DNA from 4 places in the Paenibacillus sp. CAU 1782 genome. Region 2 is predicted to be linked to each of the others. Evidence: riboswitches for the same ligand, from Rfam matches in the RefSeq annotation. Region 2 holds a riboswitch; each other region holds the start of a gene.
The links. A riboswitch is a leader RNA that binds a small molecule or an ion and turns the genes downstream of it on or off. The one in region 2 is predicted to bind cyclic di-GMP.

Region 1: linked by a shared signal. The riboswitch ahead of ACX93W_RS09500 (anti-repressor SinI family protein) and the one ahead of ACX93W_RS14520 (methyl-accepting chemotaxis protein) in region 2 are both predicted to bind cyclic di-GMP.
Region 3: linked by a shared signal. The riboswitch ahead of ACX93W_RS08945 (methyl-accepting chemotaxis protein) and the one ahead of ACX93W_RS14520 (methyl-accepting chemotaxis protein) in region 2 are both predicted to bind cyclic di-GMP.
Region 4: linked by a shared signal. The riboswitch ahead of ACX93W_RS18465 (transglutaminase-like domain-containing protein) and the one ahead of ACX93W_RS14520 (methyl-accepting chemotaxis protein) in region 2 are both predicted to bind cyclic di-GMP.

The regions. Positions count from the first base shown of each region.
Region 1 covers NZ_JBTOLL010000002.1:99,799-107,516, forward strand. The annotation lists gene ACX93W_RS09480 (HPr kinase/phosphorylase) at 1-492, opposite strand, end outside; gene ACX93W_RS09485 (paeninodin family lasso peptide) at 626-769, opposite strand; gene ACX93W_RS09490 (asparagine synthase-related protein) at 1,230-3,164, opposite strand; gene ACX93W_RS09495 (helix-turn-helix domain-containing protein) at 3,435-3,764, shown strand; gene ACX93W_RS09500 (anti-repressor SinI family protein) at 3,777-3,944, opposite strand; cyclic di-GMP riboswitch class II at 3,956-4,039, opposite strand; gene ACX93W_RS09505 (glycosyltransferase family 2 protein) at 4,171-5,259, opposite strand; gene galE (UDP-glucose 4-epimerase GalE) at 5,283-6,326, opposite strand; gene ACX93W_RS09515 (ABC transporter ATP-binding protein) at 6,554-7,718, opposite strand, start outside.
Region 2 covers NZ_JBTOLL010000005.1:225,794-233,511, reverse strand. The annotation lists gene ACX93W_RS14535 (SEC-C metal-binding domain-containing protein) at 1-1,243, opposite strand, end outside; gene ACX93W_RS14530 (TetR/AcrR family transcriptional regulator) at 1,410-2,069, shown strand; gene ACX93W_RS14525 (alpha/beta fold hydrolase) at 2,066-3,109, shown strand; cyclic di-GMP riboswitch class I at 3,363-3,448, shown strand; gene ACX93W_RS14520 (methyl-accepting chemotaxis protein) at 3,540-5,516, shown strand; gene ACX93W_RS14515 (S-layer homology domain-containing protein) at 5,625-7,526, shown strand; gene ACX93W_RS14510 (hypothetical protein) at 7,674-7,718, shown strand, end outside.
Region 3 covers NZ_JBTOLL010000001.1:1,898,172-1,905,889, forward strand. The annotation lists gene ACX93W_RS08930 (amino acid ABC transporter permease) at 1-478, opposite strand, end outside; gene ACX93W_RS08935 (transporter substrate-binding domain-containing protein) at 506-1,333, opposite strand; gene ACX93W_RS08940 (LysR family transcriptional regulator) at 1,476-2,375, opposite strand; gene ACX93W_RS08945 (methyl-accepting chemotaxis protein) at 2,709-4,445, opposite strand; cyclic di-GMP riboswitch class I at 4,614-4,698, opposite strand; gene ACX93W_RS08950 (DUF368 domain-containing protein) at 4,983-5,927, opposite strand; gene ACX93W_RS08955 (SDR family oxidoreductase) at 5,956-6,846, opposite strand; gene ACX93W_RS08960 (GNAT family N-acetyltransferase) at 6,865-7,718, opposite strand, start outside.
Region 4 covers NZ_JBTOLL010000010.1:13-7,730, forward strand. The annotation lists gene ACX93W_RS18465 (transglutaminase-like domain-containing protein) at 906-1,712, opposite strand; cyclic di-GMP riboswitch class I at 1,727-1,807, opposite strand; cyclic di-GMP riboswitch class I at 1,883-1,962, opposite strand; gene ACX93W_RS18470 (copper amine oxidase N-terminal domain-containing protein) at 2,449-3,450, opposite strand; gene ACX93W_RS18475 (glycoside hydrolase family 125 protein) at 3,729-5,048, shown strand; gene ACX93W_RS18480 (beta-galactosidase) at 5,045-7,718, shown strand, end outside.

The sequences.
Region 1 (7,718 bases), on a different contig from region 2:
CTCCGTAATATCGACCGCGATCACATCATCGCTAACAAGTCCGCATCCCCTCTCCAGCAAGGCGGATGCCAATGTCGATTTACCGGCTCCCGAGTTTCCGACGATTGCTATCGCCTTGCCGCCGATCGCGACCGCACTGCCATGCAGCGGATAAATGCCTCTTTGAAGCATCAGAATTCCGCAGCAGGTTCCCAGCGTATATAGGCGAATCAGCCCTTCATCGGCAAAAGCATACGGCGATATAATAATGGTATGGCCATCCTGTACGCGGAAAACTCCGGCGTCCGGCATTTTTACCGTTATATTGCCTGTGTCCGCAACAAAATCGTACGCTTCGCCGTCAAACCCGCTTTTGAGAAAGGGGTCCAGCTTGATATGTACGTCCATAGCCGACTCAGGCTCATCCGCAGGCATCAGCTCCGGCAGCCTGAGCTCGCTGTGGATTGTTAACCCAAATGCGCGGTATAGGAATCCAACTTCCGTTTCCAACACAACCATCGCCTCCATCCACCCAGGTACCCCGGCAAGCTCCTACCCTCTCGGTATAAGAGCTTGCCCGGCTGGCTTGTTTCACTTGCTACTAAGGCGTGTTTGCAAACTCCGCAGAGCGGGTTGTATACACGTCTTAGCTAGTAAAGCGCGGATTTTCACTGTACTGGCCTGGCACGTAAGCCTCGTCAGTCAAAGGGCCGTTAGTGGTGGATGCTTCAGTCATGTGGACATGAAGAACTTCCAGTTCAGGCTTGCTCCATTCTTTTTTCAGTGTCATATTCGTTCACCTCCTTTCAAAGATGCATTAATATAAGTTCAACTAAGGATTGTTGGCAGGAGTCCGCCGCGGGAATGGTTCTTCCGATCGCATTGGTTTCCAAATTTACACAAGCGAACGCTTGAAACGTTCTGGAAGAACGTCGCTTCGTAAGCATTAGCTTTTTTCTTATGTCCGTCTAGCGGTCGCCGATGTCCGCTAGAGCCCCAAATAGATGCATTGGCATCAGCTAACGGTCACCCGTGTCCTTTAGACGCTCAAAAGTCGCGTTTTGGGGATGAAAGTAAGCTTTTACGGTCATGGATGACCTTTAAAAGTGGACATGGTATCAAAACAAGACTTTAACGGTCATGGATGACCGTTGCGCGGGGCCAGCTTCCGGCTCTGGCACTCCACCAAACACCGCCTACCGTTTACTGGCCGAATTCAGCAATCGGAAGCCCCTTGTCCCACAAAGCAACTACGCAGCCTGCTTCAGAAAGCGGTGAAGGATCAGGCAAACCATCAATGCATTGATATGCCTGCCATGGGCATCCGAGGGAGAGACTCCATCTGACAGCTCGCCAAGCGCTGCGCGGAGTACCTTGCCGTCCACCATCTCCAGCAAAGCGCTGTTGCCGGTCATTTCCCGAAACTCGCTGTGAAGCTGTTCCCACCGGGGAATGACCCGATGCAGCCAATCGGCTCCCTGCACTCCACGTATCGTTTCGTTCAGCCGGATTCCATCCGGAAGCATATGCTCGGTCGCTCTGCGCACCAGAGCCCTGGACATCCCCTTGTGCACATACTGTTCCTCTGGAAGCGACAGACAGAATGAAATGACGCGAAGATCATTTGTAGGGTCCCGCTTCCAGACGCCAAACCGGTAGGAAAGCTTCGCAGCTAACGTATTGCTGGCATTCCAATGATAAAGCTCTTGAAAATGATTATTCCGGTTTTCATACACATTATTGGATGCCAGCCATCCGTCCGACCCGATGCCATGTTGCTTCAACACTTCATAGACACCGGTTTTTGCGGCAAAGGCTTCATTAATAATGACCTGATAAGGCGGCGTTTTCTCCTTGCGCCAAGAGAAGTTCGACAGCAGCTCACGGCCAACAAGCGACAACAAATGCTTGCGGCCCGTTTGCGCAGCATACCTGCGAAACGCCAGCTCCTCCATCAATTTGCCCCAGCGCATTCTCTTCATCAATTCAGTATAAAAGGGTATGGCGTCTCCCCAGGAAATACTCAAATTCCCTCTACCGCCATTCAAAATCACGCCAACATCGTCTCGCTCCGCATGCTCGAAAATGCCTTTAAGCCAAAAGGAATTGATATAAAATTTATAGGGCATTTCCATAATGCCCAGCATCCCGTCTATTTCGCTGTAAGGATCGCTGCCTTCAAAGTTCAGGTAATGCTCCCTTATGCCGCCAATATGCGCCACAGTTTGGGCAATATAGGGCGTTTCATCCGCCGCGTAGCAGCCCGGGGTATAATCGACAAAATCCGAAACCGGCACATAGCTGTAGGTATAAAGGGAAAGATCGTCCCGGCGCAAGCGGCGAGCCGCGAAGCTGGCAACGGCTCCTGAATCCAGTCCGCCGCTTAACTGTGCGCCAACCCGCCGGAACGTCCGGACTCTGGCGTCAACAGCCTCCTGGAAAACCTCTCGGAAAGCTTCCACATAATCATTATCGTTTTTCAGCAAAAGCTTGTTCACCGAATCAAGCCTGCAATACCGCGACATCGTTAAGGTACCATTCTCCAGCAAAAAATAATGGGCCGGCGGAACCTGCTTAATATTTTTATAGACTGTTTGGTCCATGCCGACAACATCCACAACTGCCGTAATCGCTACATATTGGGCCAGCCACTGCTCGTTTAGCTCGCGGCTTGCATCGTCCAGCGCCAGAAGCGGACTAATTAAGGAAGAAAACCGGAACGAGCTGTCGTTCCAATGGAAATAAAGCGTTCTGCCGCCGGAAAAGTCTCTTGCGCCGTAAAGCCTGTTTTTATTCCCGTCCCATAGAACAAAAGCAAAATCGCCAATCAGTTTGCCAGCAGCTTCCGTCCCCCACTTGTCATAGGAGAGCAGGATCAATTCCTGATCGCTGACATCTCCGCGTTGTCCCGGTGGTATGCCAAGACTATCCAAAAGCTCCTTGCGATTGTCGATGATGGCGTCGGCTGCAATGGTTAACCGCCGATTGCTGTCATGGTATGGATTAGGAACGCCTACAGCCTCGGAAGTGATCCATCGGCTGCGGCAAGTCAGATACATCGGACCCTCCTGCCATACGCCTTCATAGTCGGCGGGACATTTCGACAAAGTCCTGCGGAGTCGTTCTCCCTGTTCGCCGGCATTCCGGCTTTCGCATATATTCCATATCCCGGCGATCGCGCTCATTTGTGCCTCCATATCTCGTCGCTTTCGTTCTTTATAAAGAACATACCTGTATATTAACATCGCTGTTAACGGAATGTCAATCGTGTTTCTGCAATATTTTTCATATATTTTCAGTAAAACGTTCTTTTTAGTGAACATCTATTTTGTTACCTCAAAAGATAGCGAAAAAGCCGCCTTCTTCGGCGACTCTTTCCCTCGCGTATGAATTCCGTTATAATGTAAACAAATGAAAACTTATTTGAGGCTGAAGCACTAACGGAGGAGTCTGTCATGATTGGAGAACGCATTCAAATGTTTCGCAAACGGAGAGGCCTCTCGTTAACCGAATTGTCTCAAAGAGCCGGAGTTGCCAAATCATATTTGAGCTCCATTGAAAGAGGGCTTCAGCAAAATCCATCCATTCAATTTTTGGAAAAAATCGGCGAAGTGCTTCATGTGCCGGTTGAGGAATTTGTAAACAGTGAACAACAAGATCGCCCTGCCGGCGAGCTGGACCGCGAATGGGAAGAAATTGTGCGAGAAGCTATGAATTCCGGCGTCAGCAAAGAACAGTTCAAGGAATTTCTTGAATTCAACAAGTGGAAATTCAATCGCGAGTAGCGCTGTATGCTTTCATACAGCGCTTTCTTGTATAATGGATGAGCGCTCTTCCCCGATAATAGATAGAACCCTTCTTACTTCGTCCGGTGTCAGCCCTTTGGCGCGTGCGCAAGCGATCAACTCCACCCACTCTCTGTCCAGTTGTCCGTGCTGCATGTTTTCCGAACCATTTCCAGTCATGTTCATCCCCCATATCGTCGGGGCGGTTGCACCACTGACTCCATGCGCCTAAGGTGCCCAGATACTAGGCGCATTTCAACGTCTCCCTTATCTTTTTACTGCACATGATTGATCTTATACGATCGGACATGCATATGCTGTCGGTTCATGTCTTCGTTTTTTGATAGATTATTTGTCAATTTGTCGAATTTTTTTGGACGTTTGTGTTCAATAATTCCAGTACTCATTAAAGCGGCGACGGAATAAAAGATAATAGCTTGAGTATAGCGCGTTTTGGCACCCCCCCCGTATAAATCCGTCTGGCCAAAGCATGCAAGCCCGCGGAATCCCGGTTCTGCAGGGCAAGCATATAGTTTCGCGGCAAAGAACCTTTGCCTGACAAGTTGTACAGGCTTTCCCGCACTGCCGGATGATTGCAATACTCGCCAATATGCCGCATGCGCTCACCGGTAGTCATATCCGCGTAAAACAAATAGACGAGACAAGTCAACAGCGTCCTCAGCAGCATTTCGCTTATGCCCCGCCTGTGTTCGGCAAGCCCGCTCCCGCCAGGATGTCCGAAGCAGCGATCGGCAACCTCCTGCTGAATTCTGTAGCCGTTCACGATATCCGGGAATAGATGAGGCATATAGCGGCTCGTTGTGCCGCCGGATCGGTAATAATACAGGCATTCCGGCAAAACGGCAACACGCCGCGCGTTCAACAGCATCTCCAGGTTGTAGAACAGATCGTCGCCAAAAAAAACGATGTCCTCCAAAAAAGCCCCGCAGCCAAGCAGCAGCTCCCGCCGGTACAGCTTGCCATGCAGCGTCGCTGGAAACGGATGCCCGTGCAAATAAGCGGCAACAAGCTCATCGCGAATCTGCTCGCCTTCATAATTTCGCGGCGATTGAAAATAACGGCTGCGGTTTCTTCGGCGAAGCAGCGGCAAGCCGTCAATTACCCGGTACGTGTTGCAAACGGCTATGTCCGCCTCCTGCGTCTCCGCCACTTTAAGCAAAGACTCCACCAATTTTGCGTCCATCCAGTCATCGGCATCGGCAAAAACGACATAGGGAGCCAAGGCAGCTTCCACGCCGCGTCTTCTTGCTCTAATGCTTCCCGTCTTGTCCTGCTCCAGCAGCAATACCCGGCAGTCCATCTCCACATAGCGGCGGCATAAGTCCCCGCTCCCATCCGTCGAGCCGTCATTGACCAAAATAACTTCGATATCGGGACATGACTGCTCCAGCACGGAGTCCACACAGCGGCCCAGCTTGCGGCCCGCGTTATAGACGGGAATAACCACGCTGGCTTTGGCCGCCGTCTTGCGCATGTCCACCTGTCTCCTTTCGGTCTCTAGCGGGATGCAAGGCCGGTTTGGGCCGTCGCTCTGACATAACCTTGCGGATTGGAGGATTGCCAGCGCCATGCATCGCGGCACATCTGCACAATATCCCGGTTGGCTTCCCAGCCAAGCTCCCGATTTGCCTTGGCGGAATTGGCGTAGCACGCCCCGATGTCTCCCTCACGCCTGGCCGTAATCCGGTAAGGGATTGCTACACCGGATACATGCTGAAAGGCTTCGATCATCTCCAGCACGCTGAAGCCGCGTCCCGTACCCAGGTTGTAAATATGCAAGCCGCTGTCTGATCCGATTTTCTCCAACGCCTTTAAATGTCCCTGCGCCAAATCCACCACATGAATATAATCCCTTACGCCGGTGCCGTCAGGCGTATCATAATCGCCGCCAAACACGGCAACCTCCTTCAGCCTGCCTACCGCTACCTGGGCAATATAGGGAAGCAGATTATTGGGCAAACCGCCGGGATCTTCTCCAATCATACCGCTGGCATGTGCGCCGACAGGGTTGAAATACCGCAAAATCGCAATGCTCCACGCCGGGTTGGCATTGGCCAAATCCTGCAATACCTGCTCGATCATGGCTTTTGTCCGGCCATAGGGATTAATGGCGCGCACAGCCGCTTCCTCCGCGATCGGCACAGCATCGGGCACGCCGTACACCGTAGCCGACGAGCTGAAAATAAGCCGATGCACGCCAAACTCTTCCATCACCTCGCAAAGCACAGTCGTGCTGGTCATATTTTGATAATAATATTTAAGAGGAAGCTGCACGGATTCACCCACGGCTTTTAAACCGGCAAAATGAACGACCGCTTCAATATCGTTTTCCCGGAAGATCCGGCGAAGGCTTTCCTTATCCGTCAAATCCGCCATATAAAAAGGAAAGGCTCGGCCAACAAGCTTCATAACGCGATGCACGGCTTCTTCCTTGCTATTGCTCAAGTTGTCGACAACAACAACCTCGTAACCCGCTTCCATCAATTCCACGCATGTATGGCTGCCGATATATCCGGCGCCTCCCGTTACCAAAATCGCCATTTTCTCTCCTCCTCTATCTTGCTTGCGAATCATTAAGGCTCAACCGGATGATCAAGCCTTAACGTACTGAAGACACTTCGGAAAAAATGCGGACCATCAAACAAAACGAATATAAGGACTGGTTCTCAATTAGACTCTTATTCGTTCTTATTAAAGAATATCAAGGGCTGACGATACCGTTCCCCATCAAAATATAGCCGAAATTCACTTGCACTCGCACGCAGTAGTCAGGAAGGGCTTCCGGTAGCGGCTAGCGGCCGCGCTTGCTCCTCTGCTTTTCCTCCCTTGGTCTGAACGTCGACCAGCTTGCCCTTGTTCATGACATAAACAATGTCGCAGCCAGCAATCGTGCTCAGGCGATGGGCAATGATGATGATCGTTTTATCGCCTTTCAGCGCTTCGACGGCATTCATGACCTCCTGCTCCGTTTCGTTGTCCAGAGCCGACGTGGCCTCGTCCATGAACAGGACGGACGGATTATGATACAACGCGCGGGCAATGCCGATCCGCTGCCGTTGGCCGCCGGAAAGACGGACTCCCCTCTCCCCCACTTCCGTCTCCAAGGCATCCGGCAGGGAGGCAACGTAAGTTTTGAGCTGGGCTTGCTCCAGACAATGCCAGACTTTGGCGTCGTCGATTTCATTTTCGTTAACGCCAAATGCCACGTTTGCCCGTATCGTATCGTCGGTCAAATAAATAAACTGGGGAATGTATCCGATCTGGCTTCTCCACTCGTCCATGCGGTAGTTCAGGCTGACGCCATCCACAATCACTCGTCCGCGCTCCGGCTCCAGCAGGCCTAACATGATGTCAACCAGCGTCGATTTTCCGGAGCCGGATTCGCCGATGATGGCGGCCGATTTGCCTGCCGGAATCGTCAGCGAAATGTCGGTGAGGGCAACCTCCGCCTGCTCCGGATAACGGAAAGTGACGTCGGAAAGCTCAATGGAGCGCTTAAGCGGCTCTGCCCGGTACGTGCTCGCCGGGGTCGGCATTTGCCTCCCGGCACCGCGCCTGCGGGAAGCCCGTCCGCTAACAACAGCTAAATCCTCGTACACGACGCTGAATGCCGGTATATTGTATTTTATCGTGGTCACCAAACCTACGATCCGGTTTATGGAGGGCATTAAGCGGAAAGCCGCCAGGGAAAAAAGCGCCAGGGTCGACATCATGCCTTCCACGCCGGTGTCCTGCAGCATAATGACGAGCAGCATGACCAGAACAAGCGTAACAAGCAGCGTTTCGATATACAGGCGCGGCACATGATCCAGCACCTTCATATATCGGGTATTGTTTGCGTTGCGCACGCTATGCTTGCGGTAGGCCTCCACAAAAAAATGCTCCTTGCCGGATACCTTGACCTCTTTGCTGGCGCCAAGTCCCTGATTGGTC
Region 2 (7,718 bases):
TGCGAGGCATCCTTTTTGTACCTTGAAGATACGCCGGGACAAACGGATTATGCGAAATCGCCGTTTTAATCAGCGATGTCAGACGAGAAGTTTTTCCATTTAAGTTGTATTCAACGAGAACCCGGCTATAGTGATAAGCGGCGCTTTCATCCTCGCTGTATTGTTGAAAGAGAAGGTTGGCGGATTTCCAGTCCTCCGTCTCCAGATAAGCGGTCAGCAGCAGCTCTCGTACGCCTTGATTATCATTTGGATTCAACTCCAGCAGCTCGCGGTAATGCTGGATGGCTTCGGCCATATTGTCCATCATCGCACAGATCTGCGCAAGTCCGAATTTTGCTCTCATAAAAGGTCTTGTCGGCAGGTACCCCCAGAAGTATCCCTTGTTCTCCTCGAAAAAGGCCTTGCCCAAACGATTTTCCTCAACCTTCATCCCTTGCCTGTAGAAGTAGGCGGCTTCCTTGGGCGTTGATGTGCATTCGGCTAAAATGTTATAGGCATCTCCGCTTTCGGGGTGAAGCGCCAGCGCATCCTGAGCCAGCTTAATCCGGCGTTTCGGATCGGATTCTTCCCATGCCGAATAGATCAAGTCGGAGGCTTGCTCTTCCTTGCTCTGGCTGTTGCGGCCGGAAGGGGCTTTGTGCATATTTTTTTGTAAAAAAGCATTGGCCTCTTCTATCGTTTCGAAATTCTGCTCGTCAAGCAGGGCGTGAATTCGGGCTATTTGCTGTTCCATGGCAACTCGTGAGCCCGGATTGTCGGCGGCCGAATGCTGCTGCCCGTTGGGCACAGTGAGCATATCGGCATGATCCTCCAAGAAAAAGTAAATCTGTTCCGCTCTGTTTGATAACGTTGTGGCAGAAATTCCGTATTTCTTGGCTAGCTCGCTTTGGGTAGCAGGATAATCGTAATTTTGGCAAAGCAAATATTCCAGCGCCGCAGGGAATGTTCCCAGCTTTTGCGAGATAGGGCGGCTTTCATGGGCGTATGCGTTCCAGATTTTAATAAAGCTGCCAATGAGCTCATCCGAGTATAAGCCGGTCGTATTTTGCAGAAAGTGATGCGCGATCTGCTGATGCAGCTCGTTTGGCCATTGGAGTTGCTGGTCAATCATATCTGTTAAAGAAAGGGGCCGCGAGGAAGTAATCGGAACTACTTTTCCAGCCTCGTCCTTGCTTAAGCAACACTTTTTGTACTTCAATCCGCTGCCGCAGTGGCAAGCGTCATTTCTTCCTAATTTCTTCATGGGACCTCCAAAGTTATTGATTCTATCCTATTATCGCCTAAATCAGTTCAATAGCAAAGGAAGAAACTTGGAGTTTGCCAAATCCTCTAAAACTTGACGGCTAACGACTGTTATCCTTATAATCAAGCTAACGGCCGTTAGCCTTATTTGCGGGAGGTTTTATCTGTTGAGCATAGAGAGAAATCGGGTGTATGCAGACTTGGCTGCCAATGCCATTACGAACCAGACAAAAATAAAGATTATGGAGACATCGATTGATCTATTTTCGAGGCGAGGATACAGCGGTGTCTCGATCCGGGACATTACGAAAGAGGTGGGGATCAAGGAAAGCTCCTTATACAAACATTTCAAAAACAAGGATGAGCTGATCGAGACGATCTTTTGGAACTTTCGCCAATCCTGCTCGGAAATATTGCCCCCGATGGAGAAGGTGGATCAGATTGCGATGGAGATGGACTTAAAGTCGTTTTTGGAGCAAGGATGGTTGAACTTCAAACGCCATATCGATGACTCCATCCATCAGAAAATGTGGCGTATTGTCTATCTCGAGCTTTTCCGGCATGCCAAGGCCGCAGAAATTTACAGTGGGGATATTGTCGCAAAAACAGTGGAATGTCTGGCTATCGTGTTTGCAAAAATGGCGGAAGCAGGCAAGTTAAAGGCAATGGATCCCAAACTGCTGGCGGTGGAATATCAATACCCGTTGTTTATGATGGTTATGGACTACATTCTGTTACGGTCGCAGGGGCAAACGACGGATGGCGTTGAGCTGCATGTTGCGAACCATATCCAATATTTCGTGAATGCGTCGGGGGCGAAGCAATGATAAAGCGGTTTGCCAAACGCGATTTTTGCATACCTCGGACGGGAATTAGCTCGGTAGAAAAGCTGGTCCTTGGAGGTGTCGAGCAATGCATTCTTTTGCAGGGAGAGAACCCTGGCAAACCGGTGCTGTTAATCCTTCATGGAGGACCCTCGATGCCCATGCCTGGGGTTTCATCCAAGGGACAAGACTATACGATTGTGACCAATACCCGGGAATTAGTGAAGCATTTTGTCGTTGTGTTTTGGGATCAGAGAGGGACGGGGAAATCTTACTCCAAAACAATTCCCCGGGAGACCTTAACCGTGGGGCAATTTATATCCGATGCGGAGGAGTTAACGGACTATTTGCGCCAACGCTTTAAGCAAACTAAAATTTTCCTCGCAGGCCATTCCTGGGGCTCCACGATCGGTTTAAGTCTGGCTGTTCGTTCGCCGCACAAATTTTATTCGTATACGGGTTTTTCGCAATTGGTCAGCTGGACTGAAAACGACAGGCTTTCGTTGGAGTGGCTGAAACAAGAGGCGGCAAAACGAGGGAACCAAAAAGCTTTGCGCGAGCTTCAAGCAATAGGCGAACCTCCGTTTACGGAAAGCTTTAAGCAATGGGCAACTATGCGGATTTGGCAGCAAAGGTTCAATACTCTGATCTACACCGATGAAGCGATCAAGCACCCTGGCATGTGGGGGATTTTCATCAATATGCTGCGGTCGGAGACTTATTCGTTTAAGGATATTATCAATAGCTTTTACAGGGGATTTAAGCTGGTCTATACGCAGCGTTTCGTGGAGGAATTAAGTAATCACCAGATCATGGGCGATGGGTACAAAATAGATCTTCCTGTTACTTTCATTCATGGCGCCAAAGACTTTCAGGTGCACGGAAGCTTAGTGGAGAGCTTTTATAATGAGTTGGAAGCCAAACACAAACAGTTAATCTGGGCGCCTCGATCCGGACATGCCTTCCACCCTGACGATACGAAAAATAATGAACAGCATTTCATTCGCGAGCTGCGACATCTCTCTCGCCATTCCGTTGTATGACTTAGGGCTTGGTTCATTCCTGTTTTTAACAGGGTCATTCATCCTGTTTTTGCCAACCACTGTCGTTAGCCCTGAAATGGCTGTGTTATGATGGCCCTGTGCGAACGTAAATGCTGGTTAAGATGGCGGCGATATAAGACGCGCCAATGCTGGCGATTCCGCATCCTTTTTCCTGAATGTGTCGTTTTAAAAGGATTTTGATAAATAATTAATGCACAACTATAAAAGAAAAGTGTCATTTAACCGATATTCTTTTCGATAAAGGCAAACTCGCCGAAAGGCGGGGACGCAAAGCTGCGGGTCTAATGCGTTACGCGCGATGACAGCCGGGCCGCCGAATAAGGAAGGGTTATGTGCACGCAAAATCCAGTCTATTCGGACTGGATTTTTTTGTATTCCAAAAATTTTCGATAGAAAAAGAGTGATTACAATGAAACTAACCGTCAAAAGCAGCCTGATTACCACTCTATTAATGACCGTATCGCTAAGCTGTGTGTCTTTCCTTGGCTACGATAGGGCCAAAACGACATTGGAGGAAAACTTTAAGGAACAGGCGGAGCAGCAGCTGTCCGTTGTTCAAAATTACATCGATATATGGATTCAGGGCACCCAGGCCAAATACCAGGCATTAAGCCAATCGGATGACGTGAGAAACAGAGACATTCCCAAAATTCTTGCTTACAGCAACCGAATGACGGACATTACCGAAAATCCGGATGAATTTGCGTTTATTGCCCCGGACGGCACGCTTTATTTGCCGGGAGCCACAACGAATGTAAAGGATTTTCCTCATTTTCAAAGGGCGATCAACGGCGAGACCGTCACCATCGATCCGGTAGGCTCGAAGTCTCCCGGGGTTGAGGGGACGCCGATTGTGCTTACGGCTACTCCTGTAAGGGACGACCAAGGAAATATCGTTGGCGTCGGCAACGGAGGTCAGCCTATACAAGACTTGATTGATCTGATCTCCAAGGTGAAATTGGGCCAAAGCGGCCATGCGATTGTATATACAAAGGAAGGCACGGTTGTGGCCAGCCAGAATCCTGAAGATACCCTGCAGAAAAATATGGCCGATTACGGGAATGAAACGATTAATAAAATCGTAGCTGAAAGCACCAATGGCGATACGGGGTTGGGTGAAGCCGTTATTGATGGATCGGATCATATGATCGTTTACGGTAAATCAGGAATGATGGATTGGGGCATTGCAATCATGGTTCCCAAGAGCGAAGCCTATGCCGAAGCCAACGCCTTGCTGCGATTTTCAATTATGGTCACGATAGTTTGTCTTCTGGTTTCCGCTGCAATCATTTATACGGTCATGCGCAAAACGTTAAAGCCGCTTTCCGTCATGAACGAAAAGCTAAAGGGGCTTTCCGCGAGCGAAGGAGACTTGTCCTCTAGGCTGGCATTTGAAACCAAGGATGAAATCGGCGAGCTTTCGAGAAGCTTTAACGGAATGCTTGAAAATCTGCAGGGGCTGATCATATCCATTTTGGATAAGGGACAGGTTGTAGCCGGCTCATCGTCTCATCTATTGGGCAACGTGGATCAAATCTCATCTACGGTTCAGCAAACCACAACCAATATTCAGCAGGCAAATGCCGGGCTGCAAGGCCAGATGACGGGGTATGAGCGGAATTTGGGCTTGATTGGGGAAATCGGAGGGGGCGTCTATGGTATTTTGAACACATCCAACCAAACCTCCGGCATTGCCGCCGAGGCTTCCCAAGGAGCAAAAACAGGCAATGAAGCCGTCATCGGCTTGACCAATCAGATGGATTCCATCCAGCAGACGGTTAACGAAGCTGCTTCAGGCATTAAGCGGTTAAGCGTGCGTTCGGAGGAAATCGGCGACATTACGTCCCTGATTACATCGATTGCTTCCCAAACCAATATTTTGGCGCTCAACGCTTCGATCGAGGCTGCCAGAGCAGGAGTCCATGGGAAGGGATTTGCTGTCGTGGCGGATGAAATCCGCAAGCTTGCCGAGCAATCGACGGAATCCGCCAATCAGATTGCCGATCTCATCCATCAGGTACAAGCCGACACCTCCCAAGCGGTGGGCAAAATGGATAAAGGAACCGGAGAAGTTACGCTTGGCCTGGAGCAAGTGAGGGAGGTCGGCGTTTTATTCCAGAGTCTTGTGACCACAACGACGGACGTATCGGTTCATATGGACAGAATTGCCGCAGCAGCCGACCGGTTAAACGCAAATACGGAACGTGTGGAATCCGAGATTAAGGATAGTGTGCAAATCGCCAAAAATTCTTCCCAAAGCTTTGAAACGATTGCTGCTATGTCGGAAGAGCAGCTTGCCTCCATTATGGAAATCAACAGCTCCGTGGAACAGCTGACACGCACCGCGGATGAGCTGAAAACCATGCTAAATCGATTTAAAGTCTAGTTCACGAAACTAGCTGATTTTAGGGGATGGAAGAACTCTCTTTTTTTATCGACGAATGGAAAATACTATAGTAAAATAGTCCCTATTGAAGAAAATGGAGGGGACAAGATGGGGAAGTCAAAATTTAAGATTTTAATCATGGCATTAGCGCTAGCGCTTATGATTCCAACCGTCGCGGCTTACGCAGACAACAGTCCGTCATTCAGCGATGTAGGCAGCACCTATTGGGCAAAGGATGAAATTGATAGCCTTGTTCAGCTAGGCGTTGTCAAAGGATTTGATGATAATACATTTAAGCCTGCCGCGCCGGTGACGCGCGAGCAGTTCGCCCAATTGCTCACATTGGCCTTTTATCTGGATATTCCGACGGATAATGAACAAACGTTCCGCGATGTAGCGAAGTCCCGCTGGTCTTTTCCTGCGATAGAAGCGTCAAAAGATTTCTTGACGGGTTATTACCCGCCAAGCGGCAATGCCTTTTTTGATCCAACAGCCAAAGCAACCCGCGAGGATGTTGCCGTCGCTCTGGTCAAAACGATGAATTATCAGCCGGATGATCTTCAAAATCCGGATATTTTGAATTACTACTATGACGGCAGCGACGTTTCTCCCAATCTGCAAACCTATATGGGAATCGCGATTGAAAAGAAACTGATGACCGGTTATCAGGACGGACGACTGAAGCCGAATGCTCCCGTTACCCGCGCCGAAGCGGCTGCTCTGATCTACCGTGTGCTCAAAGGCGCCTCCGGCGATAGCCAAGCCTCTTTGGAATTAAACGTAGACGTGCCTGAACAAACGTCCACGCCAACCGTTTATGTAACAGGCGACGTGAACAAAGGCGCCAGCGTTACCATAAACAACAAACAAGTCGAGGTTGTCCAAGGACAATTCCGCTGGGCGGTCGTGCTGGAGCAGGAAGGAACGTATACGTTCACGATTGTTGCCCGCATACCCGGAGGCAAAACCGAGACTGTAACCAAAAAGGTTGTTTATGAAAAAGGCGGCCCTACGCTGGAAGTAAAAGGCGTTCCGGAGCAAACGGATAATAAGTCGTTAAAAGTGTCCTGGACTGCAAAAGATCCAAACGGCAGCGATTTAACCGTCTACCTTAATGGAGAGAAGCAGTGGTCCTCTTCGTCCTCGGCCACCATTGAGCTAGAGGAAGGAACAAATACCATTATTGTGCGCGCTGAGAATTCGGCGGGGAAATCTGTCGAGGTGAAAAAACAAGTTGTATTTTCGACAGGCGGTCCGGCATTGACAGTCGAAAGCCTTCCGGAAACAACGGATAAAGAAACAGTAACCGTAAGATGGACAGTAAAAGACAAAAACGACTCTTATCCATCCGTATATGTAAATGACGAGAAGCAGTCCTCTTATACAAATTCGGTTACGGTTAATTTGAAAGAAGGCTCCAATCAAATCGTTGTCAAAGCAACCAATAGTTTTGGCAAAACAACAACCGTTACAAAATCCATTACGTTCAACGCCGGCAATTCGGTTTTGACCGTTGGCGATTTGGCGGAAACAACCGAAAAAGAGTCAGTTACGGTAAGCTGGACAGTGAGAGATACGAATGATTCATATCCGTCGGTATACGTAAATGATGAAAAACAGAGCGGCTATTATACCAGCAAGTCCTTCAGCCTGGTGCCCGGAGTCAACACGATTAAGGTGAAAAGCATCAATAAGCTGGGAAAAACGACGGAAGTAACCAAAACCATTACCTTTAATCCGCCTGCTCCAACCTTCGTGCTGACCCATGCGCCGGAGACAACCTCGTCGCAGAGAATTACAGTGAGCTGGACGTTGTCGGATGTCAATGATTCCAGTGTTAAATTGTATTTGGATGATGTGCAACTATCATCGTACAATGCTTCCATCAGCGTCAACTTGAAAGAAGGCGAAAATGTCCTTAAGTTTGTCGCAACAAACAAATACGGAAAATCGACCGAAATTCTGTATAAGGTGACGTATACGGCTGCCCAACCGGAGCCGCAATCCTAAAGGTTCTGCTTTTATACCTGCAAGGCTGGTTTCGGACTATCCGAAATCGGCCTTTTCTTTTTGCCTTTTCTCATTTAAGGGAGGATCAGGAATTATTGTGTCGAAAAGTATATAGATCGTTCAAAAGTCACAACTGGAGGCGGGGAAATGGTTCAAATGGCACAAAACAAACCGGCGGCGATAGCTGAAGCC
Region 3 (7,718 bases), on a different contig from region 2:
TGGAGAAAACCGGCAGCGCGGTCGCAATCGCCTGGGGCAGCACGATTCGCAGGAAGGCTTGCGGCCCCGTCATGCCAACCGCATAAGCAGCCTCCACCTGTCCCCGGTCCACAGCGGCAACGGATGCCCGAATCATTTCCGACATAAAAGCTCCGCTGTGCAAACCATAGGTCAGGATAACGAAATACAAGGAGGGCACCCTGGCGGTATCCACGGCAATCAGCTTCAGCATTTCCGGCAATCCGTAATAAAACAGGAATAACTGAATCAATATCGGCGTGCCGCGAAAAAAGGAGATATATACCTGGGATACTCGCTTCAGCACCGGAATGTTGTACATTTGCGGAAGGGCTACAAGAAAGCCGACGACAAGTCCGATCACGATTGCGCTAGCCACGATTAACAGCGTAAGCTGAACGGTCGGAAGCAGCTTGATGAAGTACTGAATGACGAAGCTAAAGTCAAAAGTTGCTCCCATTGTTGCGGCCTGCCTTTCCTGACGGTATTATTTGATTTCCGAAGTTGTGTAGTCCGCGCCAAGCCATTGTTCGCTCAACTGCTTCAATGTGCCGTCCGCTTTGATTTCCTTCAGCGCTTCGTCTACGCGGTCCGCGAGTTTTTGCTGATCGGCATCATCCTTGCGGAACATAAACAAGGTGTTGGACTCGCTGAGCGGAGAACCAACCAGCTTTAATTCGCCGTTTGGATCAATGAGCGGAAGAGTAAAGTCCGCCGCCAGGAATGCTTCTGCGCGACCGGATACGACTTGAGCTACGGAATCGTTTGCGGCGCCGTTTTGATACACGATTTCCAGCGCGTTGTTATTGGCTTTGTTATAGTTTTCAAGCAGGATCGCCTGCGCGCTTGTAGCCGTTGTCAGCACTTTTTTGCCCTTCAAGTCATCAATGGATTGAACAGCGTTATTGGATTTTGCAACTGCGACTTTATTTTTCCAGTGCGAATAAGGCTCTTTGTTAAACAGGTATTTCTCTTCGCGTTCCGGATTTTTCTCCATTTCATGGGCAACCATATCGATTTTTTTCGTTTCCAGGCTTAGCAGCAAGTTGGTAAATTCCAGCGTTTGGAATTCAAACTCATAATCATCCAGACGTTTGTCGATTTCTCTCACCAGCTCAACGTCATACCCGGTCAAATTTCCGTTTTCGTCAATAAAGCATACATTGGGAAACTGCGTGCCTGTGCCAACAATAATTTTAATTGGCGCCGCTTCTCCGCCAGATCCTGATGTCGACTTTGTTTCGCTTCCGGCTCCGCACCCCGTCAACGCCAGTGTCAATACTGCAGTAACCGTTAAAATGGACCATTTTTTCATAATGATTTCCCCCCGCTAAGCGTTGATAGTTTAATCATATAATTCATACCCGATAAGTGTGAATTATTTGTTGTATAAAAAGTATCACTCCGGCATGAGTGACGTCAATGGGTTTCCTTATAGATAACTTCTATATGGCAATTCAATAATCCAATCCGCCTATTTTCTTGCTGAATTGGACAACCGCCTCGAACAGCTCCGCATGCTCTCCCGGGCAAGCAACCACGTTGGTTTGAAGCGCAATGCCTTCCGTTTCCGGCAGCAAAATGGGATACAGGAGCCCATCCGCCACTTCCTGGCGCACGCTCAAACTGGGCAAAAAGCCGATACCGGCCCCTCGAAGTATCAATTTCCTGGCAGCTTCTGAGTTATCCGTCTGAATTTCAATGTTCGGCGGCTGCTCCAGATTTTCGAAGATGCGATGAATACGGAGCCAATCCAGCGACCCGCATTCAAAAAATACGAGCGGCCCCTTGGCGACATCTTCGACGGATATATGGTCCTCCTCCAATAAAAACGGATGGTTGCGGTATACATAAAGCCTGATGGGATCGACATATAGACGATGCGACTGCAGCGCGGGATGATGGGACTTGCGAATAAGTCCGATATCCACTTCCTTATTCAGCGTTTTGCTTACAATATAATCGGTGGTCCCCGTCGCAACCTTGAAGCTGGCCGCCGGAAAACGCTCTTTCAAATAAGGGATTAAGTCGGAAATAATATAGTTTGCTGCTGAAATGGTACACCCGATCCGGTATTCGTTAGGCAGCGATTTTTTCTGATTGAGATACAGCTTCCCGGTATTGTACACATGCAGCATTTGCTGGGCAAAAGGCAAAAACCGCTTACCGTCCTCTGAAATATTGACCTGCTTGCCATCTCGATCAAACAGCTTGCAGTTTAATTCCTGCTCCAGCGTTTTTATTCTGGCCGTAACCGACGGTTGGGAAAGGAACAACGCTTCCGCCGCCTTATTGAAGCTCCCGCAATGAATCACATACACAAACGCTTCTATGTTTTCAATATTCAGCAGAAACACCTCCACCACTTTATTCATAGTATTTCAATTGGAATTATAATATTTAATATAATCATGCTGCCTGAGTCCTGTCAACGCTCCTTTTTTCACCATCGCTTCATCCATTCTTAAAACTTTAGAAAAAAACGCAAGTTCCGGGTTATTCGATCCCGAGAACTTGCGTTTTTTCAAAATAAACCTTAATCCTCTCAGCAATAGCTTCATACTGAATATCATGCACGTAGTGGGAGCTATCCACATCAATGATTTCCCTGTTCGGCATTTCCTTCACAAAGGTCCGCTGAGCTTCCTTCCACTCCTCCGGATTCCAGCCGGTGCCTTGTCCGTTTCATCTTATTGCTTGATCGTAAAAAATTGAACGGATTGCTGCAACTCCGAAGCCATCTGGGATAAATTGCGGAAAGAAGCCGTCATTTGCTGCATCGTAGCGCTTTGCTCCTCAACCGCCGCGGCAACCTCTTCATATCCGGCGGTTTGCTCTTCTGTAACACCGGATATTTTTTGCATGGCGTTGGAGATCATCTCAAAGGAACTGTCGGCTTTTTCGAGCGCCTGCTTCAAACCCTCCATCTGACCCGAAAAGGAAGAAACGCCGTTGAAAATGACTTTGAAATTTTCATACATTTCATGAATCCAGGTTTGGCCCGTTTCGATGGCCTGATTGCCTTGGGCAATGCTTTGCAGCACCCGCTCGCTCTCATGCTGTGTACTGGAGATCAGCTCCGTAATGGAGCTGGCCGCTTCGGAAGATTGCTCCGCCAGCTTCTTCACCTCGCCCGCTACAACGGCAAATCCTCTTCCTTGCTCGCCGACCCGCGCCGCTTCAATGGAGGCATTCAACGCAAGCAAATTTGTTTGCGCCGCGATTTCGGTAATGATATGAATAATTTCGCCGATTTCCTTCGAACGGGAGCCAAGCTGCGCAGCCGCTTCCTGCGACTGCTGCATTTCCTGCTGGATCGTATTCATCTGGCTAAGCGTTTTTTCAACCAGCTGTTGCCCGTCCTCGGATTGGCCGGCCACTGCATTAGCCATCTCCTGCATCATCTTAACCTCCGCTGTCACTCTCGTCAGATCCGAATTGACTTCCACAATGGATGCGGTGCTGTCTGCGATGGACGTTGCAACTTCGGCAACTCCTTCGTTCATGCTGTTCATGGAGGTAGCCACCTGCTGCGAGCTTGCGCTCATGTCGTTTGCCGCATGATACAGCTGTTCGCTGGTCCCTGACACGGTAGTGGACGACTGGGAAATTTGCGTAATCAATTTCTCCAGATTCCGGCGCATATCGCCAAAAGCTTCGCCCAGCTTGCCAAGCTCATCATTCCGTTTGATCTCCACCTGCTGCGTTAAATCGCCTGCCGCCACTTTTTCCGCGCCGTGCATAAGAGCGATAACCGGCTTTGTGATGCTGCGGCTAATCAAATAGGCTACCAGCGAGCCAATGACTGCCACGGCAATCATAATGGTGGTTGTTGTCCAGAAAATATCCTTTTTAACCTGCGGCACAACGGATGCATTAATGTCGATGCCAGCTATCCCGAAGGTTTGACCGTTGCTGTCCGACAGTGGAATAAAGATCGACTTATGGGTACCAAATCCATCTTCGTATATCGAGCTGATGGTCGATTGCCCGGTTTCCATCGTATGATTGATCTCTGAGCTAAACTCGAAATCTTGGCCGTAATAATCCTCGTCCCCGGTCAAAACAATAATTTGTTCCCGTCCCTGGAGCCGTCCCAGAATAAAGACGTTTTCGAGATAATTGTCATGTTTAATTTGCTCTAGCCGTTCTTTTATTTTGATATAGGCGGGGTGATTAACACTGTCGATCTCACTGGCGTTTTCGGGAATCGAGTGCAGATAATTTTGAAGCTCCAAAATATTCGTTTCCAGCCGGATCACAAACTGATCCTCCAGCTGTTTCGCAAGCTTTTGGCTGATTACAACTTCCATACCTGCAAATACCGCGCATATCAGTAGGACCAGAGTTAGAATACTGCTTGTCATTTTTACGGATATACGGCCAAAAAATCTCTTTCTCTTGTTTGCCTGCTCATGTTGTCTCAATGTATTGCCCTCCCGTTAGTCTTAGATGCCTTGCTCCTACTTCTGCAACTCTTCTAAATTAATGCCAGCACCTGCCTGTTCACCCGGCTGCTATTCCAAAATTACCCGCAAATCCGCCACTACAAAAAAGGCGAATATGGATACTCCTCCATCATTCACCAATTACGATTATGCAACTGGCTGACTTATCCCCGCGGATTTAGTCCCTTTAGCTTTGCGTCCCTACCTTTCGATAGGTTTGCCGGGCTATTCAATTATCGGTTCAGCGGCACTAAGGTAAATAATAACATACATTAGATAGGCACAATGAACTAATTATAGTAGTTTTTCTCTGATGTGGCAATATCGTTTAACATAATTTAACTTCAAAGTGATGTGAACACATATTGTCTCCCCAAAAAAGGAAAGCAAAAATAAACAGCCCTCCGCCTGGCAGCAGCAAGATCGGTCGGTTGGACTTGAGTCACACGACTGTTCTGACCCGAAGCACCTAACCGCCACACTTGGCTTACAAGAGAGAGCTGTTAAATTCGTTATTTATATTTGTTGTTTCCGGCTAATTCGTCCCGCAAACAGAGCAATCACGAAGCCTGCCCCCAATGCGGCGATGCAAACGGCAATGGACAAAACGCCGCTAGGAAAACCGGGATACAACACGATGATGGAACCACCCACCATGCCGATCATTAACGAATACATAATTAGCGTATACCGCTTTAACAGGAACCGCACTAGCTTGCTTGTCAGAAGCACGCCTGCTAATATGCCGGCGCTAATCGCGAGCAGAATCGGAATATCCATCTCCGATATGGCGGATATCGCCGTGTAATACACGCCCAGAATGGTCAGCACCAAAGCGCCGCTGATTCCCGGCAATATCAGCGCCGTGCTGGCAAGCCAGCCGGAAGCAAACAGAAACAGATAGTCTCCCGCCGACAAATTGCTCATCGTCGCTACCCCGGACTGATCCAGGAAACGGGTTGCGGCAATTCCGGCAAAAGCCAGCAGGATCAGAACAACATGGATAAACCGGAAAGAGCTTTTGGCTTCTTGCCGCGAGGTCTTCCACAGGGATGGCAGCATTCCGATAACAAGCCCGATAAACAGGAAATGCGTCGGCTGCATGAAATGCTCCAGCAAATAGCTGATCAGCAATACCGATACCAGAAAACCGCCGATCATTCCGATTCCGATCGGAATCAGATATGCGACCCCTTCCTTCCACCGCTTGGAGGTCAAATTCCCGATCGCTTCAATCAAATTTTCATAGATTCCCATCAACATAGCTATCGTGCTGCTGCTGACGCCGGGAACCGTTTCGACCGTTCCCATTGCCATTCCTTTTACAATCGACTTCCAATTCAACATATAATCCTCCATTATTGCAAAATCCGACTTCAAGTGGTTGCTTAGAACTAAACTCTTTAAGCCCTCGCTTAACACATCCTGCTTATTGTACTTCATTCCCTGTTGATTTTCCAATTAACCTCCCAGGGTGTGTGTACGCGCCCTAACGGGTGCCGCGGCGGATGATGCCTTCGAACCAATTCCACGGCAGCAGCGCTTTGCTCCACAACGCTAGCACGGCGCCTTGTCCAAGCGGATAACGAAGTTTAGGCGAGCGGCTGCCAGCCAGCCTGCCGATAAAATCGGCCACTTGCTGGGGATCAGGCGCCGCCTCTCCCGACCGGCGCGAATAACTCATGATGGCCTGAAGCCTTTTCCGATAAGGCGAATGATCAGGGTTGTTTATTTGTCCCAAACCTTTGTCCCAAATCGGGGTCCGGTACGCTCCCGGCTCCACCAGGACCACTTTGACGCCAAACGGACTCAGTTCATGCCGCAAGCTTTCGCTAAACCCCTCTACCGCAAACTTGGAGGCGGCATAAGGCGCATAACCGGGAAACCCGACACGTCCGCTAATGCTGCTAATGTTGATAATCATGCCGCTATGCTGATTTCTCATGATAGGAATAACCGCTTTAGCCATCTCCACAAGTCCAAAAAAATTGGTTTCCATCTGCCGCCGCCAGTCCTCCATCGGAACATCCTCCACAAAGCCGCCAACGGCAAAACCTGCGTTGTTGACCAGAACGTCAATTCTCTTATGGTTTTGCATCGTTTCGGCAACAACACGTTCTATCGCGCTTGAATCCGTTACATCCAGTCTGCGGATTTCAATTGAGTCCGCAACCCCGGCGCGCCTGGCCCGCTCCAGCAGCTCCGCCGACTTATCGGGGTCCCTCATCGTGGCAATAACCCGATACCCCTGTTCTGCCAGCTTAACCGCCGTCAACATGCCAAATCCGCTGGATGCTCCCGTGATGAGGGCAGCGGCCCTTTCCGATGCTGCTTCCCTATCCCCCACAGACCTTTTCCCCGGTTCACCTTGTGACGCCATACTTATTCCTCCCATGTCCTACAATTTCAGCTTTTGCATCAGAGGCACGCCAACTTTGTTCAGCAGCCCCTCCAGCAGCGACCAGGCCCAACGCCTGCCAAGCGGCAGATGCCCGTCATATACCGCGGAATATTCAAAATCGGCGATTGCGCCGCGGTTTCGCTTGAATTGCGCAGCGCCCGCGCTTTCATGGAGCAAATGTCCGTTTTCACGGGCCTGGCTGATCAGGCAAGCGGATAACATTCGATACAACCCCAGCGACTGCGGCAACGTTGTATCATATCCAAACAAGGGAGTCGTCATAACCCCGTTCCGGCAAAAATAACCCATGACCGCGTCCAATCGCCCGTTTTTGCGCAAGCCGTACACATTCAGAATGCCCGTTTTTTTGGCCAAAGCAATGTAGGCCTCGTTAAATTGCGGATTATGCATGGAGTATTTGTCCAAATACAACAGCTTGTACAGCTCAACGATTCTAGGGATATCCGCGTCTGTCATCTCGTTTGCAGATACGAAAGTGTAACCATTTTTGTCTATTAGCTCAAAATCCCGCTTCAGCAGCCAGCGCGACTTCGCATTTCCAAAGCCGGGGTCATTGGCGTGGTAGAAGTAAACTTGCCGGCTTGGCACAAGCTTGCAGCCCCCTGCCCGCATGTGGTCCAACAGCTCCCCGTGAAGCGAGGGGCACAAGGAACGAATGACGACGGCATGCTTCGGAAAACGGTCCTTCACGGCCTCCAGGACAGACAACAGCTGCTCTCCCCTCAAACGAGGAAACAGATTGGTCGACAGCAGCCAGTTGTTAATATGCACAACCCGGTTAAAATGGCTCTTTTTCATCCCGTAACCCAACACATCCAGCAGCACTGACA
Region 4 (7,718 bases), on a different contig from region 2:
GAGATTAAACAGGGCAGTTTCACTCGTTGTTCAGTTTTCAAAGAACAAGCTTTTGTTTCGTTTTGTTTCGTGTGTCCCGCATGTCTCAGCGGCGACTTAAATAATATAACACGACCCTTATATACATTGCAACCCTTTTTTTCGGATTTTCTTATATTTTGTCGAAATTCCTGTGATTAATTATTGCTTTAAAAAATTACTTCATTAATATACACAATTATAAACATATATTTTCAGTCATTCTGAATTACCCTCGGCGCGTAAAATATGCAGTTTGTCGGGATTGATCTAGATATTAACGCAGTGATAACGGTGATAACTGTATGGGCACCTCATTACTGATAGAGTAAGAATCTTCGTTTCCCTATGCTTCATTCGGCTAGATCTCTTATTTGATACTGATTCTGCAGCCAGCTATGCCTCGCAATGAGAAATCGGACTCTTCGAAAAACCTCTACAAAACTATTTTTTCAAAATACATTACCGCAGTTTTACTTCGTCCCCGTAACCTTGTCAATGGGGCGGCTTCTATTGTGTTTTGTCACATGACAAAAAAGTGACAACAATCACTACCGGATCTTTATCTGTTTATCTATACTTGTTTGACGTAGGCATTTTTACCTGTTAATCATACTTTAGTCCTGTATTTTTTCTATTGAATTTGCTATAATTCCAATAGATGTAAAGCGAGGTGATGATCTCTGTCCGGATATATGATGTTTACAGAGCTGCAGACTCCTTTGAAGATTTTTGGCATACGTTTGTTTAAGGATGAAGACGGGAAGTATTGGTACAAATATAAGGCCAACAAAAGAAAACGGATATTTTAACCGTCATAGGCTCGCCAGCTGCAATTAAAAAAAGCCCGCCATATCGGCGAGCTGTTTAAGTGTGCATGTATGGTATTAGTACTTTTTAGCCGCTGTGTATTTGCCGGCTTCTTTAATCATCTCTATTTTTTTGTTGCCTGCTTTTAAACCCGCATCCACTGTCGTATCGATGATGACCCACTTGCCGTTCAAATAAACCTCATTCCAAGCATGATAGACATCCACATAATCCGATTCGCCCATCACGAGTTTGGTTGGAATACCGAGGCTGCGAAGCATACCCGCAGTTAACGCGGCATACCCGTAGCAAATATCTTTTCTTGTCGAAAATGTGCGGTCAATGCTGGGAAGATAATCAGCGGGCACATTGGCCGCCAATTTTTTATCGTAGGCGATGTTTGCAATGACATAGTCATAAACAGCCTTAACTTTTTCTTCGTCCGTCTTTTTGCCTTTAGCCAATTGGGAAGCTTGAACAATCGCTTTGCTGGTGCTTGTCCAGCTGACATTTTGAATAGAGTTAAGATAAACCGCTTTTTCATCCTTCACATTCAACGTCACCGTGCTTTGCAGGACGCCTTTGAACTTTTTATCAGATACATGCTCCAGCACAGTGACTTTGTATTCGCCATTGCCCAGTTGCAAAGGGAACGTCTCTGTAGCTTGTCCGGCGATCAAATTGTACGTGTAGCTTTCTTTGCCTTTGGTGATCATTAGTTTGGTCGAAACGTTGGGGTTTACTTTGTAGGTAACCGAAATGGCGCCTTGAGACAGAAGATCGGTGCCCAACCATTCAGTACCTTTCGAGGTTTGTGCCGATGCAACTTGCACAGAAGTGAACAGGAGAATTACGGCAATTGCCATCGTAATGAGTTTACGCATGAAGAAAATCCCCTTTCGGCGGCCAGGCTGCCATCTGTGTAGAAGGCCCTATAGCTTTGCGTCCCTACCTTTCGATAGGTTTGCTATTATCGGTGTTAGGTTTTCTTTTGTTCAATATTGGCCTACTTTTGTTCAAAAAAGGGCCAGAAAAAACAAAAAAAGCATGTCCATTCGGTAGCTGGCTGCCATCAATTAGGAAGGCCCTATAGCTTTGCGTCCCTACCTTTCGATAGGTTTGCCGTTATCGTGTATTGCTTATCTAGTTCTATTCTACCACGATTTTGTCACAATTCAATAGATTCATAGAAAAATAAACCACTGCCTGACAACAATTCTGCCGTTACCTGTCGCTCCATTGAACAAATGACGTCGAAGGAGTGAACAAGCCTGGATGCAGTTAGGTCTGGCAGCATACAAAGGGGCTGTCCGAAAAGCCGATCCGCGTATCTGATTCAATTAAAAACGCTAATGGACATCCGTGTCCGTTAGCGCTTATTTTTTAGCTTTTTGCGTTTGTAACGGACATTGATGTCCGTTACAGCGAAAATTATCCAATAATTACCCATTTTGGGGCTCTAACGGACAAGGATGTCCGTTAGCATTTCAAAATCTGCGTTTTACGCGTCTAACGGACTTCCGTGTCCGTTAGAGCGTTTGACTTTTTGGACAGCCCCTTATTTCCATTCAAATATGTGAAGAAGAAGGAATTCGCCAAACATGCTGGCTCTTTTGACCGTTAACCCAGATTCCCGGCTATAGCTCGACCAGCGGCCAGTTCCGCCTGGAACGCTTTGCGATACTCCTCAATGATATCTGTACTATAACCGTTTGCGGTTAGACTTGCAGATACGCTGGACAAAAGGGATTCAAACTTGCTTGTGCAGCTATCCACTTCCTTGCTAATCTGGGCTTTAATCTGTGCTTTTGCGGCGGCGTCGCTTGTTGCATAATAGTCCAGTCCCAGACCGATCAATGTTGCCTTGCAGCTGTCTCTCAACGTTTCAAGAGAGCTCTGCGCGCTAGCTGTAATTTGCTCGTAGGTCAGTTTGGCAGGAACGCCCCCACCGCCTGCGCCGCCGCCCGCTACAGGCTGCGTTCCCGCTCCGCCATTTTCGCCAGACGCACCGCCATTATTGCCGCCCGGTTTGCCGGGAACCGTTTCTTCATTAAATTGTGCCCGATACGCCTCGGATTCTCCGTTTACCGTCCGGCTCACAGGGTCCCAATTCATTTCCGTGCCGATCGCTTCAGCAAGGAAGCGAACCGGAACATAGATCGTGCCGCTGTAAATAAACAGAGACTGACCTTCCGGCAATGTTTTGGCTGTTCCATTAAAGAGCAGCGTCGCATTAATCGTGCGAACCGGCAGGTTTACGCTTTTAAAGTCTTTGACTTTGCTTGAGCTATTGTTCAAAAGCTGCTTTTGAAGCTCCTCCAGCTCTTTTTCGTTTGGCTCATCCACTGTTACCTGCAGCTTTTTGCCGTCCCAGCCTACTGTTTGCTGAAGAGCATACGATATGTAACGAATGGGAAGATACACCCTGCCTTGATAGATAAAAGAATGCTGGCCTTCCGGCAGCTTCAGCTCTTGTCCGTCAAATACGAGTCCGACCGCTTGGGTTTTGACATTGACCACGGTCGGTTTTGAAGCATCGGCAGCCCACACGCCAGCAGGGATAAGTCCCAACAGCAGCAGCATGGCAAATGTCAGGGCAACCGTTCTTTTTAATGAATGCACGAATAAATCTCCTTCCTTTCTTAACTCTATTAAGCTTATTGTATAGCATAATGTACCAATCTCCAACCATTCCCCTCATAAAAACGGCTTGCCTCCGTATGCGAAAAGAGCAGACAGAAGGCAATCGGCAGCTTTCTTTAATTTTTACCGCATTCCTTTAATTTGTTAGCTGTCGGCATGAGGCTTAATCCGTTATTTTTAAGGTAAGCTTATCTTAGAGGACTTTTTGAACATGCACTTAAAGGTAGCACTATTCGTTTTGAGGGGGTTCCCGATTCATGGAACAATTCAGATTGCCAAAAGTTACAATCCCGAGCCTGGAATTGCCAAACGCTGTACAAGATGTGCTGCGCGAGGCTGAGCAAAAGCTGGCTCATCGACCAAAATTACTTCAGCTGTTTAAAAACTGTTTTCCCAATACGCTTGAAACCACTACAAAGCTGATGCCCGACGGCACGACCTTCGTCATCACTGGCGACATCCCGGCCATGTGGCTGCGCGATTCCGTTGAGCAAGTGATCCACTACGTTCCGCTGGCGGCCGAAGACGAGGATCTTGGGCGCATTATCGCCGGTTTGATCAAACGTCATATGGAAATGATTCTGATCGATCCCTATGCGAACGCATTCAATGAAAGCGCGAACGATTGGCATTGGAATACAACGGACGAAACGGACATGTCACCATGGGTTTGGGAGCGCAAGTTCGAGCTGGATTCCATCTGCTTCAGCATTCGTCTGGCTTATCTGTACTGGAAAGAAACCGGCAATGCGGATATTTTCGACGCGGGCTTCAAGCAAGCTATGCTGGCCATTCTGGATCTGTGGCGCACAGAGCAGCACCATTTTGAAAAATCGCCTTACCGCTTTACCCGCAACAACGGCATTCCAACCGATTCGCTGCGCAACAACGGCCTCGGCATGCCTGTCAACTATACCGGCATGATCTGGTCCGGCTTCCGTTCCAGCGACGATGCCTGCGATTTCCATTACAACGTGCCTGCCAATATGTTTGCCGTTGTATCTCTTCGCCAGATGGGTGAAATTGCGGAATGGGTTTTCCGCGACATGAAGCTTGTTCAGGAGCTTGCGGCGCTTGAGGCCGACGTTAATCACGGCATCGAGCTGTACGGCATGTATAACCATCCTGAATTCGGAAAAATCTACGCCTATGAAACCGACGGCTACGGCAATTACTGTCTGATGGATGATGCGGGTACGCCTGGTTTGATGTCGATCAGCTATCTCGGCTATGCTCCGGCTGACGATCCTATCTATCTCAACACCAGACGTTTTGCGCTTAGCAAAGAAAATCCTTTCTACTACGAAGGAAGCGCGGCTAGCGGCATCGGAAGCCCGCACACGCCTCCGGGCTATATCTGGCACATGGCATTGTCCATGCAAGGACTGACAGCTACCGACAAAGAAGAAAAGCTGAAAATGATTAACTGGCTGGAGTCCACCGATGCCGATACCGGCTTCATGCACGAAGGGTTCCATTCCGACGATCCGACTCAGTTCACGCGCAAATGGTTCGCCTGGTCCAACAGCCTGTTCTCCCAGCTCGTATACAAAGCGATGAAGGACAACTTACTATGAGCAAATCGATCCTGATTTTTGCCGATTCACAGTTTCCGACACCCTCCAGGGCTTCCCTGGAGGGCATTCAACAGCTTGCGGAAAATGCCACGCTCGTTCTTGCCGAACAGTTGGCTGAAAAGCTTGATGAGCTAAATGAAGGCGTATTCGTCAATCTGCATGCGCCGTATTTCCCTAAAGCGGCTTGGGGCAGCATCACTGCGTTTCTGAAGCGCGGCGGCGGATTAATTAGCGCCGGCGGAGCCCCGTTCCGCTTTCCTGTTGAACGGACCGAGTCCGGCTGGAAAGCCGGCACCGAACAAACGGCCTACCACCAAGAGCTGCACATCCATGAGGTTTTGCCGGTTGATCCTGCACCCGTTGCGAGCTTGTCCGCCAATTCGGACATTCCTCTGCTGCAGGGCGCGGAGATTCTGTTCGATATAGAGCCAACATGGAATATGGTGCCGCATGTATCCAAAAACAGCGAGCTTCCTCATCAGATGGGCTCCGCAGGCCCAATGGACGCTCATCTGTTTCCGCTGCTGACCGGGGTATCGCAAGACGGACGTTCCGTCGCTGCGCCCGTTGTGCTTTGGGAAAATACCAAAGGCAAATTCCAGGGCGGACGCTGGCTGTTCGTAAACCAGACGATCGGAGATCGCTTTTGGCAAAATGGCGGCGCTGAACAGCTGCTGGCTTGGGCGCGTTATTGCGCAGCGTCCGTGACCGAGTTTTGGCTGAAGCCAAACTACGCGTCCTACGAGCCGGGTGAACGGGCCACTTTAACGTTCCAGCATCAATGGCTGGGTCAAGGCGGCGCACCAACCGGCAAAAAGAACGCTTCATCCGCTGGAGCGGCGGCATCGCAAACCGCTTCAGGATCGGCCAATGCGGCAGCTCCGGCCAGCAACGCAGCCGGTGACGGTCAAGCTGCTCCAACGTCTACGTCAGGTCAAGAGTGGAACGTAACTCTGACAGTCGACTTTGTGAAGTCCGATGCCCTCTCCGCACGGAGCGAAGCCGCAGGCCAAGGAGAAGCAGCTGGGCAATCGGAAGCATCGCGCCTCTGGGAACATCAAGAGAAAGTGACATCGTCCCAGCGCTTGTCTTTTAGGCACATCACGCTTCCTTTTGACATCCAGTCCGGCTACTATGAGGTCGTATGTCGCGCCGAAGCGGCAAGCGGCGAGGTTCGCGTATTGCGTCAAGGCTTCTGGGGGATGGACCGCGCTTTCCTGGCACAGGGCGAACCCGTGACCTGCGACCGCGACTACTTCCAAAAGGACGGACGCCCTCTGCCCGTTGTCGGCATGACCTACATGACGTCCGATGTTGCGCGCAAGTTCCTGTTCCTGCCTAATGCTTCCGTCTGGAGCCGCGACATGGCGCAGATGAGCAATGCCGGCATCAACTGGATTCGGACCGGCATCTGGACCGCCTACCGCAATATTATGCAGACAGACGGCCATGCTTCGGAGGATGCCCTGCGGGCGATCGACGCATTCCTGCTGACAGCCAAAAGCTACAATCTGCAGGTTACATTTACGTTTTTCTCCTTTACTCCGGAAACCTGGGAAGGCGTCAATCCGTATCTGGACCCGCGCAGCGTGGAAGCCCAGAAGCGGTTTATCGGAGCCATCGTGTCCCGTCATCGGGATACAGCCAACGTGGATTGGGATCTGATCAACGAACCTTCGATGTTCGACCCGGTTCGCATTTTCTCCGACGGCCCGCGCACCTGCGGCGACGTGTACGAACGCGAAGCGTACTCGGCATGGCTGCGTCAGCGCCATGGCTCGATCGAAGCTTTGCAGGAGAGATGGAATATGACGCCGGTTCAACTGCCGGATTTTGAAGCAGCGGGGCCTCCTGAAGCAGAGAAAATCAATTTTGACGTACAAGATATGCATCAGGGCAAAAAAGGGCTTCAATGGCTCGACTACGTCCTGTTCTCGATGGACATGCACAACCGCTGGGCCAGCGAGCTGTATGCCGCCATCAAGGAAGAATGTCCGAACCATATGGTAACGGTCGGCCAGGACGAAGCGCTCGGCGCGCAGCGTCCATCGCCTTTCTTCTACGGCGAAGCCGTCGACTATACGACGGTTCACTCCTGGTGGCTGAACGATCAACTGCTGTGGGACGGCATTTTTGCCAAAACGGCGGATAAGCCAAACCTGGTGCAGGAAACGGGCATCATGTATGTGGAAACGCCCGATGGCCGCGCCAAGCGGACCGAACAAGAGCTTCACAACATTTTGGAGCGTAAATACGCCTACGCCTTTGCTGCCGGCGGAGCAGGCGCCGTCCAATGGATCTGGAACACCAACTTCTATATGGACAATGCCAATGAGTCCCATATCGGAGCGCTGCGCGCAGACGGAACGGAGAAGCCGGAAGCGGATGTTTCCTACCGCTTTGGATCATTTATGGCGGAAATCCGCGACTTGTTCCGGAACCGGAAGCTAGAGGATATCGCGGTTGTTTTCCCGTATTCCAACGACTTCTCCAACCGGAAGCTGGCGTTTGAAGCGACGACTGCGGCAACGCGTACGCTGGCCTATGAACTGAAGCGCAATTTCCGGGGAACCGGCGAATATCAGCTGGAGGCGCTGGAGCAAAATCCGCCAAGGTTGATTTTATTGCCTAGCCCCCATAACATAGAAGCTGAAGCCTTGAACAGGCTGC